2 regions of the Aliiglaciecola sp. SL4 genome follow, and region 2 is predicted to be linked to the other one. Evidence: predicted binding sites of a transcription regulator. Region 2 holds the regulator's gene; the other holds the start of a gene.
What was found. Region 2 encodes LexA, which represses DNA repair genes until DNA is damaged. Its sites were predicted from a motif close to TACTGTATNNNNATACAGTA; they were not measured.
Positions count from the first base shown of each region.

Region 1 (6,150 bases), on a different contig from region 2:
TATGACGCTTCGGTCTGTCATAGCGGCATTTTCAATAGGTACAAGCTGATATAAAGGACCTGAAGAGATTATAAACCCGCCCACATGTTGAGATAGGTGCCTAGGAAAACCCATTATCTCGTTGACCAATGAGATGAAGTGTTTACCTTTCATGGAAGCTGGATCTAAGCCTAGTTCGGCAATTTGTGCTTGCCAGTTGAGACCGCTGTCACGGCGATTAATGTTTTTAATAAAAAAATCCAATTGGGTCTCATTTATTCCTAACGCCTTGCCAACTTCCCGCAATGCACTTTTAAAACGATAGCAGGATACCGTTGCCGCTATGGCCGTGCGTTCTCGCCCGTATTTAGAATAAATATATTGAATGACTTCTTCCCGCCGCTGATGCTCGAAGTCCACATCAATATCTGGCGGCTCATCCCGTTCCTTAGAAATGAAGCGTTCAAATAACACATTAATTTGACGGGGATCGACAGAAGTGATCTCTAAACAGTAACAAACTACCGAGTTAGCCGCTGAGCCGCGACCTTGATATAAAATTTGTTGAGATTGGGCAAATTGCACAACATCGTAAATAGTGAGAAAGAAGAATTCATATTCTTGTTCCTCAATGAGCACTAATTCTTTTTCAATAATCTTGCGGATCCCAGGTTTAATACCTTCAGGGAAACGTTTTTGAATACCTATTTCAACTAGATCTCGGAGGTGCTGTTTTGGTGTTTTTCCTTCGGGGATAAGTTCTGCAGGATATTCATAGCGTAGCTCTCGTAGATTGAAATGGCAGGTGCGAGCAATTTCTACGGAGTTATCCAACCAAGTCCGTTTGAATAGTTTGTTGAGCTTGTCCTGACTCCGCAAACAACGCTCACTATTGGAGGCTAGCTCACGACCCATTTCTGCAACTGTACTGCGGTGTTGAATCGCATTGAGCAAATGTTGCAAGGGAAGGCGACTTGGATTGTGCATCAACACCCCACCGCAAGCACAGATGGGCAGATCAAATAACTGACTAAGCTTTTCATAATGCGCGAGCATCGAATGTTCATTGGCAGTAAGGTGTCGTTGTGCTGCGATCCACAAACGATTTTTATAGTGCTTTTTTAACCAGTTTGCCCAAGGTTCATCGACACTTAATTCTCCATTGGGCAACCATAATAGTAAGCAGTGTTTAATGGTTTTCAGATCCCATTTAGCCAAGCTATATTCACCTTTCGGTGAACGCCGTCGAGCGTTTGTAATGATTCGACATAGCTCAGCATAAGCTTCTCGGTTAGGACACAATAAAACGCACTCTAAGCGGTTATCGAGTTTAAAATAACTACCCACGATAAGATTAATTTTGAGTTGCTGATCTTTTATTTCAGTGTAAGCCCTTACTACTCCTGCAACCGAACATTCATCAGTAATGGCTATTGCTTCATAGCCCAAAAAATGGGCTTGTTGAACCAACTCCTGTGGGTGGGAAGCACCATGCAAAAAGCTAAAATTTGATTGGCAAAATAATTCAGCGTAGGCCATAGATTGTTCTCGAGTGACGGTTTTGCACTAAGGGGCTAGCTAAAAAAACCATGGGCGAACCACAGGCTGTTACTCGTACGGTATATCCATAGCCACTGACCATGTTGATTACGGGCGATGAAATAGTCGCGGGTGATTTGTTGGTTGTCCCACCATCCGGTACTGATACGTTCTGGCCCATGTATGATGGATACTTTCTCCGCCAATGGCTGTGGGGTTTGGAGTATAAAGCTAGGTCGTAAAGGGTTAGTTGATATCTGTTTTGGAGTGACCTCCAGTTGAGGGGGGACATATTTATTCACTTTCTCGGGGCGAAAGTCATCATCTAATATCACTTGCGAAATGGCTTCTTCTCCAAGTTTGGCTTGGAGTAATGAAATTAACTGTAAATAGCTCAGAGTGCCTTTACTGGCACTAAATAAATCGGCTTTATCGGGACTACGTAATTGGCTTTCAGGAGCACTTAACTCCAGTGCAAATATGGGTGCCTGTAAGGTTAAGTGATCTAATTTTAAGGTGGTGAGACTTGCCCATTTAGCGGCTTGATACTCACCTTGAGCAGAGCCTACCTCTAGGGTAAGAGCTTTATTATCCCGTTGATATAAGGTGAAAATGATTTTTTGAGTCAGCAAATCCCGTATTTTTAAAAACTGTTCTAATGCCGCTAATAACTGTTTCATTGGAGATAAGAGCGTGTCGGTATGGCTTATCTCGTAAAGTAGTTCTAGGTAACGTTGAAATTTAGATTGGGGGTGATAAAAATCCATTGGATGATGAAATTCACCGCTTAACCTACCCAGGTAAGTCACCAAATCGATATCAAAACGTTTGGCAACATCTTTTAATGGTAATGCCATCAAATCTGCAAGACTGTGGATCCCAACTCGGGCTAACTTATTCACGGTTTTTTTATCCAGTTCAGAGTCAGTCAGTTGGCGTATGCCAATTTGATGTTGCAGCATAGGAAGATGGTCACTGATCTGATTCCATGCGGTACGGGCTAGGATGCGAGCGGCATAAGGGGATTGTCCGCTGGCATAATAATAGGTTACCTGAAAGTCTTTTAACTGGTTTTTAAGCACCCGCCAATAGCCCGTTAGTCCGTTGTATAACATCAGCATATTGTGGATCCGCAATAACAAACCATTTGGCGGAAAAAGGCTGATATCTGAGGTAACTAAGTACAAGTGTTCAGCTATCTCAACTAACTTTTTTTGCTCGACATCACTTTTATAGGGGAGCACCTGTAGGTGTTGATCTAGTGCGGCGGCGGTACCTAAGCCCATTCCAGTGCGAATTCCGGCATCAATAGCAGCTTGATTTAACTGCAATACGCAATTTGACTGATGGTGCAATATGACTAATGAATGCTGACTAGTAACTTGCTCGTTAGGAGCCGCAGGTGGTTGCTTTTGAGATGAAGGAACTCCATGACATAGACTGTCTAATTGTAAATGCGGAAAATGTAAGTATAACCAAAGAGGCTGCATATTAGCTGACTTTCGCCCGTGGAAATGAGACCACATTAGTGGTGCGCTGACTAAGCGCCAATTCTGGCCAAGTGTTGGCCATATTGATATTAAATGGCTGGGCCGGCCAACCACCTTTACGTTTGGTTATCTGTACTGCTACTCCCTGTTCATGGGCACTGAGTTTCATTGCTAGGCTGACAGGTAAAGACACACTTAATTGTCGATTTTGGCGCAGCACAAAATGCAAAGCATAACCTTGCTCTGCTGCTAGTTGTAAGCGTTTGGTTTGGGCTATTTCAAGTTGTTGATGCCACATAAGTACACTATGACAGCAGCCGCTTTTAAGGCACTGTTCAGCACTCCAAAGGGCGTGCTCAGCACTATTTGGCTGTACAATTAACACTTGTTCGAGGCTGATGCCAAATTCCGCTAACATTTCGCCATTAATTTGCATTGGGGCAGCAATAAACACCAACAGGCGTTTGTGTTGTTGGCGAAACCTTAAAGCTGGTAATAATAAACGCAACTCACCAATGCCTATGGGGGTATGGATATCAATCATGCCCGATTGCGGAAAGCCGCCTTGGAGTGCTTCATCAAGTTCAACATAACCGGTGCTATCAGAGGTTAAGCAGTGTTCTTGCTGATTACCTTGCCAGACTAAGCGTTTATTTTTTAATTGTTCCAATAGTGTATTCATAAATAACCTAAACTCCGGATAAATCACAGTGAATAAATCCGCATAAAATATACTGTATTTATATACAGTATATTGATCAATTTCATAGATGCAAGTTTTGCGGTAAGTTGAATGAATAGTTATTATGATGAATCACTGTAATACCCAAGAGCATAAAGGCAGGTTATGAATTACTGGTTATTTAAGAGCGAACCGGATGCATTTAGCATTGATGATTTAGCGAATAAACCTAATCAAACAGAGCATTGGGACGGTATCCGTAATTATCAGGCACGTAATTTTTTGCGCGATAAAGTGCAACTTGGTGATCAGGTATTTATATATCACTCTAGTTGCAAAAACGTAGGAATTGCAGGTTTAGCTGAAGTGGTCAAAGGCGCTTATCCAGATCATACTCAGTTTGACCCCGAGTCAAAATATTATGATCCAAAATCCGATCCTGAGAACCCTAGATGGTATATGGTGGATGTTAAATTTATCAAAAAATTCAATCAAGTACTGAGCTTGAAAAGCATAAAAGAGATGCCGCAGATACAGCAAATTGGCCTAGTTCAAAAAGGCCATCGTTTGTCTATCATGCCAGTTGATGCGGAAGAATTTACTTATTTGCTTAAACAGTGCAACCAGCTTTAATGCATTATCAGTTGCAGAGCATTTAGCTCTGCCTATTTTTCAATTCTTGTTTGCTTTTGTTGTTCGATAAACAGGTCAATATTTTCCCGCAGTACCGACAGTGGAATAGAGCCATACTCTAACACCGCATCGTGGAAAGCCCGTAAATCAAACTTATCACCAAGAGCGAGTTCTGCTTCTGTTCGCAACTTTTTAATCTCTAATTCGCCAATTTTATAGGCTAGGGCTTGCGCCGGCCAAGAGATGTAACGGTCGATTTCAGTGGTCACATTGTGTTCTGACAGTGCGGTGTTTTCCAGCATATAGTCCAAAGCGCGCTGTCGTGACCAGCCTTTGATGTGCATCCCAGTATCAACCACTAAACGGCATGCTCGCCACATTTCATAACTCAAACGCCCAAATTCTTCATAGGGTGTTTGATAAATACCAACTTCTTTTCCGAGAAACTCAGAGTACAAACCCCAACCTTCACCAAATGCTGAAATGTAAGTGTAACGGCGTACATTGGGTAGGTCGTCCATCTCTGATGCAAGTGAGATTTGTAAATGGTGGCCCGGCACCGCTTCATGCATCGTCAGCGCTGGGATAGCATACAAAGGTCGTTTATCCAACGCATAGGTGTTTACCCAATAATAACCAGGTTCATCGTCACGTCTTGGTGAAACATATCTCCCCGTGGTGTATTTCGGTGCTATGGCATCGGGAACGGGAGCAACACCGTAGGGAGTACGAGGGAGTTTGTAGAATAGTTTGGGCAACTTTGCATCCATACGTTTGGCAACGTAAGAGGCGTGTTTTAATAATTCCACAGATGTTTTAGCGTAAAATTGCGGGTCTGTACGTAGGAATTGGATAAAATCACTGATACTTCCTTGAAAACCTAACTCATCGACAATGCCCTGCATTTCAGCACGTATACGGGCCACTTCTGTGAGTCCCAGCTGGTGGATTTCATCTACTGAAAGATCTGTCGTAGTGTAGTATTGGGCGCGATTTTGGTACATCTGCTCACCGTTAGGCCAAGACTTAGACGCCACATCTGACTTCGAATTAGGAATATAGTCGTTGACCAAAAAGTCGTAAAAGCTTTGATAAGCGCCCATAACATCCTGTTTGATAACTTCCTTCGCTTCTATGATTAATGCTCGTTTTTGCGCTTCAGTGACATGGATATCATCGAGTTTTAAGAATGGGCCATAAAATATATTGCCTTCAACTTGCCCACTGAAAAAGCTTTCAACAGACTTCTCAAAACCTTGCATGACTGCTTTAGGTTGCACCATTCCCACTTCCATGCCTTTTTTCATCCATGCAACTTGCTGGGCAAAATAAGCAGGAATTTGACGAAGTCGAGTTAAATAATTTTGGTAGTCTTTTAAGCTGTTGAAGCGACTCGAACGGGGGAGACCTGCCATTCCATTATGGAAACCATATTCAGAGGTTAGTGGCACATAATGCGCGTTGAAGCGATATTCATCCACGTAATTTTGGATACGATAACGTTGCATCAGCAGGTTAATTTGATCTGTTCGGGGTAACTGTTGTTTGTCGATTTTATCTAATTTTTGCAAGAATATTTTGAACTGAGTGTTTTGCTTGGCTAGCCCATCAGGGGAAATATCGGTAAGCTTGTCATCGAACTCATGGACGCCATGAGAGCTAGCATAAACAGGGGATATGGAGAGTTCGTATTGCCAAATATCATCCATCAATTGAGTTAACTTTTGCTGTTCAGATGCCGTTGTTGGAAGGCTCAAAAACAACAAGAAAAATATCGTTACTCTGTTCAAAGGGGTATGCATATTGGGTTCTTTCCTCTTTATTTTG
Region 1 covers NZ_JBGOSE010000005.1:8,480-14,629, forward strand. Annotated here, with positions in the region: gene AB6T38_RS08720 (error-prone DNA polymerase) at 1-1,518, opposite strand, end outside; gene AB6T38_RS08725 (DNA polymerase Y family protein) at 1,554-3,044, opposite strand; gene imuA (translesion DNA synthesis-associated protein ImuA) at 3,010-3,690, opposite strand; gene AB6T38_RS08735 (EVE domain-containing protein) at 3,856-4,323, shown strand; gene AB6T38_RS08740 (DUF885 family protein) at 4,356-6,125, opposite strand.
Region 1: imuA (translesion DNA synthesis-associated protein ImuA) is a predicted target of LexA. The motif match lies at 3,741-3,760, and genes of this name have one in related genera.

Region 2 (6,150 bases):
CATGCCTGGGGCACGCATGTTGAAGATAGTCACAATCACGTTAATCGCTCCCATAATGGAAGAGATCCCCATAATATGCACAGAAAAAACAAACAATGCTGTGGTGTCATTACTGTATGTTGTAGAAAGAGGTGCGTAGAACGTCCAACCAAATGCGGGACCACCACCTTCCATGAACAACGAAGCAAGCAAAATGGTAAATGCCATTGGCAGTATCCAGAAGCTCCAGTTATTCATTCTCGGTAAAGCCATATCTGGCGCACCGATCATCATTGGCACCAACCAGTTAGCTAAGCCAGTAAATGCCGGCATAACTGCACCGAACACCATGATAAGCCCGTGCACAGTGGTCATTTGGTTGAAGAAATTAGGCTCTACAATTTGCAATCCTGGTTGAAATAATTCAGCACGAATTACCATGGCCATAGCACCGCCAGTTAAAAACATGATGAACGCGAACCACAGATAGAGGGTACCTATATCTTTATGATTTGTTGTAAATAACCAACGTTTTATGCCACTAGGAGCATGATGATGGTGGTCGTCATGATCGAGTTCGGTTGTCGCTGTGCTCATAACTGCTCCCCTTATTGACCTGTCATTACGGCGTTAACATCTTTAGCTTGGACCATGTCGCCGGTATCGTTACCCCAAGCATTTCGTTCGTAAGTAATAACTGCTGCCAGCTCACTCATGGTTAGTTGTTTTGCAAAAGCTTGCATGGCAGTGCCAGTTTTACCGTTTAATACGATATTTATGTGTGCTGTCATGTCATTAAGCACCATTTCACTATTGACCAAGGCTGGAAATACGCCTGGTAACCCTTGTCCATTTGGTTGATGACAAGCTGCACAAGCACGCATATAAACCTGCTCACCATTGCTCATCAACTCTTCCATGCTCATATTCATAGCCAACAATCTTTGCTCTTCTTCCTTGGCTTTACGCTGTACTTCTTCTTGAGCGTTTATCCAAGCTTCGTATTCAGCAGGTTCTTTGGCAACCACAACGATAGGCATAAAACCGTGATCCTTTCCGCAAAGTTCTGCACATTGACCGCGATATACACCGGGCTCAATGACGTTTGCCCAAGCCTCATTAATAAACCCTGGGTTAGCATCTTTTTTAACAGCAAAATCAGGCACCCACCAAGAATGGATAACATCATCCGAGGTAACTAAAAATCGCACTTTTTTGCCAGTCGGGATGACAAGAGGACGATCAACTTCCAATAGGTAGTTATGTCCTTTTTCGAATTTGTTGTTGATTTGCTCTTGCTGGGTGGCCATCACGGAATAATATTCAACATCATTTTCCATGTATTTGTAATGCCACTTCCATTGAGAACCGGTAACCAGCACAGTGACCTCTGAGTTTTCGGGGTCTTCCATGGCGATCAGTGTTTTAGCGGCAGGGAATGCCATCACGACTAAAATAATGAAGGGTACAATTGTCCAAGCAATTTCTACTTTCACACTTTCATGAAAATTAGCAGGTTGCGCACCTCTAGATTTACGATGGAAAATCATACTCCAAAACATCACACCAAATACTAGAACTGCAATAACCACGCAAATGAAAAACATAAGCATATGCAGATCATAAACTTGGCCACTAATCTCAGTCGCACCTTTGCGCAAATTCAATTGATACTGATCAGCAGTCGAAGTCGATTCTGCAGACACTGTAAATGCAATTAGACTGGTCAGTATTACCAATACGCCGGACCATATCTTTTTCACTCAACACCTCCTGATGATGTAAGCCTTTTCCAAAGGAGCAAAGCAGAGTTAATAACCGCAAAAGGCTCAGTTCTGGTAAACGACTTGGGATCTTAATGTTACATAACTGTAAAAACCAGTATAAGAATTACTCAACTAAAGTCTAACGTCTAGTGTTTTTTGTTAAAAATTTAAACAAGCGCTTGATTTTCAATCAAAATAGATGGAAAAGTTATGATTTATAACGAATGGAAATAACTTTAACTTTGGAACCAACTAAAGTTGATAATGGTTATCGATGACCTCCAAGAGTGGTGTCTAGCAAGGGAGGATGTGCATTTTATATCTAGTTAAAATAGAGGGGTTGGATAAAAATATTTTCTAATAAAACGGATTAACAAAAACTTAGCTTGAACTTAAGTTTTTAAAGTCCTGAATGCAAAATAATAAAAAAGTGACCCTTAGGTCACTTTTCAGTGTAACTTTGTCACAGAAACGGAAGTTTACATCCAATCAGCGTTACGAATAACACCGACTGCGATACCTTCAATATTAAAAGGCTGCGAAGCCAAATCCACTTTAATAGGATTAAACTCGTCGTTTTCAGCATGTAGGATCACTTCTCTACCACGCTTTTCTAGCCGTTTTACCGTCACATCTTCGTCAACTCTTGCTACCACAACCTGACCATTGTGAACATCAGTTGTGCGATGAACTGCGAGCAAATCACCATCTAAGATACCAATGTCTTTCATACTCATGCCACTAACTCTTAGCAAAAAGTCAGCACTGGGTTTAAATAAATCAGGGTCGACTTTGTAGTGACACTCAACATGCTCTTCGGCCAATATTGGCTCGCCAGCAGCCACTCGCCCGACTAAAGGTAATCCAGCCTCTTCCAATTCATCTTCAAGGGGTACATTCAATTTGATTCCCCTAGAAGTACCAGGGAGGATTTCGATGACACCTTTGCGTGCCAATGCTTTAAGATGCTCTTCTGCCGCATTAGCCGATTTAAACCCCAATTGACGAGCAATTTCAGCACGCGTTGGCGGCATACCCGTGGCTAACATGGTGGCTTTTATTAATTCAAGAATTTCGCTTTGTCGTGGTGTTAGTGGACGCATAAACAGCCTGTTTTTCTATACAGTTTAACTGTTAGTATATACAGTTACCCAGAGAAAACAAAGGTTGTTTTATATTTTCTCATGAATTATCAAAAGCCTATTGATTTAATTAGGGTGACTTTACATACGCTAACAATATAAAATGGTAGTACAACCTAATAGACGTTGGTCTGCGCATTTTAATATGCAAACATGAATAGAGTTCGACTCTTCATGCTATGCTTTTAACGAACTCGAAACCTCAAGGTGTTATATATGGATTGGCTGCATAATTTGCTGCTTTCGATTTTTGCTTTTCCCGTAAAATGGCTAGTCAAAGTCAATAGTATTCCCACTGACATTGAAACTGAGTTAGGAATAGATAAAAGCAAACCCATTGTATATTTGCTTAGAACCCACTCGATTACTGATCAACTCGCCCTTAAAATGTCGACCAAAAAAGTCGACTTACCCAATCCGACTAAAAAAATCATCATCGGTGGTGAAGAGCATAGCGCCAGTGTCTTTCTAGAGCAGCCGCAATCTGTCATTGGCAGGACCATTAAAGGCACTAAAATCGCCGCCGACTTAACCCATTTATTTCAACTTCACAAAGACAACGCCGATCTTGATTTGCAAATTGTGCCGGTGACGGTTTTTTGGGGCCGCGCACCTGGCCGAAAGTCCAATGGATTAGCTGATCTATTAGCTGATAAAGCTTCGCCCAGTTGGTTACGAAAGTTCTTTATCGTATTGTTTTTAGGCCGTGATAATTTTGTCTCTTATAGTAAAGCAGTATCGTCTCGAGATATGACTAAGTTGCCTGGTACTGAAGCCGAAATCGCGCACAAATTGATTCGTTTAGCCGGCACCCATTTCCATCGGAAAAGACAAGCTTTTAACGGCCCTATGCTGTTAGAAAAGCAAGAGTTGTATAATTCAATTTTGGGTTCTGTGACGGTTATTAATGCCATTAACGAAGAATCTAGACAAAAAAAAATCCCGCTATCTAAAGCTAAGGCAAATGCTAAATCTTATATAAACGAAATTGCGGCGGATTACCGTGAGGGTTTAATTCGATTCGGCGACCGTGTTTTAACTCGGATCTGGAACAAAATCTATGATGGAATCGAAGTTGGTCATGCCGATAAAGTCCGGAAACTAGCCCAAAATGGTCATGAGATCATATATGTTCCTTGTCATCGCAGCCATATGGACTACCTGCTATTAACTTACGCCATTTACCATCAAGGTCTGGTTACCCCTCACATTGCAGCAGGGATCAATTTAAACTTTTGGCCTGTTGGCGGCATTTTTCGACGCGGCGGTGCATTTTTCCTACGTCGTAGTTTTGCTGGCAATAAACTCTACACAAGTGTATTCCGCGAATATCTAGAACTCCTGTTTAACAAAGGCTATTCGGTTAAATATTATGCTGAAGGCGGACGTAGCCGAACTGGAAGACTGCTACCACCAAAAACCGGGATGCTAGCAATGACCTTACAGGCGATGATCAAAGGAGTTAATCGTCCAGTCAGTATAGTACCGGTTTACATTGGTTATGAGCATGTGATGGAAGTAGGTAGCTACCTTAGCGAATTAAAAGGCAATACCAAGAAAAAAGAATCCGTATTCGGGTTATTTTCTGTGGTTAGAAAGTTGAAAAACTACGGCCACGGCTTTCTCAATTTTGGTGAACCTATTCAGCTTAATAATTTCCTTGATGAGCAAGTACCGAGTTGGCGCGATGCGCAAAACAGTGAGGTTGATAAAAAACCAAGCTGGCTAACCCCAACCGTAAATATCCTTGCTAATCAGGTTATGGTGCGAATTAATCAGACAGCGGCCATAAGCGGTATGTCACTTTGTGCATTGTGTTTACTTTCAGCTAAGAAAAACGCAATGGGCCAATTGGAACTCGAGCAGGCAGTGGATGACTATATTCACTTGCTAAAATTATCACCTTACAGTGAGTTGGTGAGCTTGCCTGACAAAAGCGGGCATGAAATTGTAGAACAAACCCTGAAACTGGGGAAAATGAACGTCTCTGAAGATAGCTTCGGCAAAATTATCTCGTTAGAGCAACGTAATGCTGTCACCTTAACTTACTATCGCAATAATATTTTGCACTTATTCGCCATTCCGGGATTAATCGCCGCCATCGTATTTGCTCACAATGGGTTGGAGAAATCTAAATTACTTGATCTTATTATGCGCCTCTACCCAATGTTGCAGCGAGAGTGGTTCCTTTACATGTCGAGCGAACAAGCAAAAGAATATGTGGAAGGCTTAATTGAAAGCATGTTAGAGATGGGCATGATAGTGACCGCAGAAGATAAACTAGCCCCAGCTCACTCCACCGCAGAATCATTCTATTCATTGTGGTTATTAAATCGCTGTGTTCAGGAAACACTGCAACGTTATGCATTGGTGTTATCTTTATTAGCAAAAGAAAAGAAAATGACTCGCTCAGCATTGGAGCGAACAAGTGCGAAATTTGCTGAACGATTGTCTGCATTGCACGGCATTAGTTCACCAGAATTTTTCGATAAAAATGTATTGGCAAGCTTTGTGAATGCCCTTAGGGAAAATCAACTTCTAGCAGATAGCGAAGATGGCCAATTACAACATTCCGAAACCAGTGAAACTTTGCGCCAAGATATTATCGCACTAATAGCACCTGAAATAGCCCAGCGTTTAGAAAAGCTTTACGCACTGCAAAGCTAACTTTCAGACATAAAAAAGGCTCCGATTAAGGAGCCTTTTGCATTTTTTGACAATTACTTTGCTAAATCAGATAAAAAGAACTGATAAGCAGGGTTCGTTGTTTGTTCATCATATTGGTAGCCAAGCTTATCCAAATGCTGATCAAAATCGACTCTAGCTTGGTCCGGTAAATCAAACCCCGCAAGCACCAGACCTTCAGCAGCCCCATGATTACGATAATGGAATAAGGTAATATTCCATGACTCACCAAGGGTATTCAAGAACTTCATCAAAGCGCCTGGATATTCAGGGAACTCAAACGAAAAAATATGTTCATTGAGTAACGTCGGCGGACGACCACCAACCATGTAGCGCACGTGCAGCTTAGCCATTTCATTTTCAGACAAATCAAAACACTGATAACCGCTATCGGTGAGCAACTTTTCCAATTGATGATACTCTTCACGTCCAAAACGTAATTTGATACCTACAAAGATATGGGCTTCACCATCACTGGAATAGCGGTAATTGAACTCGGTAATAGTTCTACCGCCTAACAGTTCACAAAAACGTTTAAATTCACCTTTTTGTTCAGGAATTTTAACCGCAAAAACCGC
Region 2 covers NZ_JBGOSE010000004.1:96,084-102,233, reverse strand. Annotated here, with positions in the region: gene ctaD (cytochrome c oxidase subunit I) at 1-576, opposite strand, end outside; gene coxB (cytochrome c oxidase subunit II) at 588-1,742, opposite strand; gene lexA (transcriptional repressor LexA) at 2,225-2,848, opposite strand; gene plsB (glycerol-3-phosphate 1-O-acyltransferase PlsB) at 3,104-5,554, shown strand; gene ilvA (threonine ammonia-lyase, biosynthetic) at 5,608-6,150, opposite strand, start outside.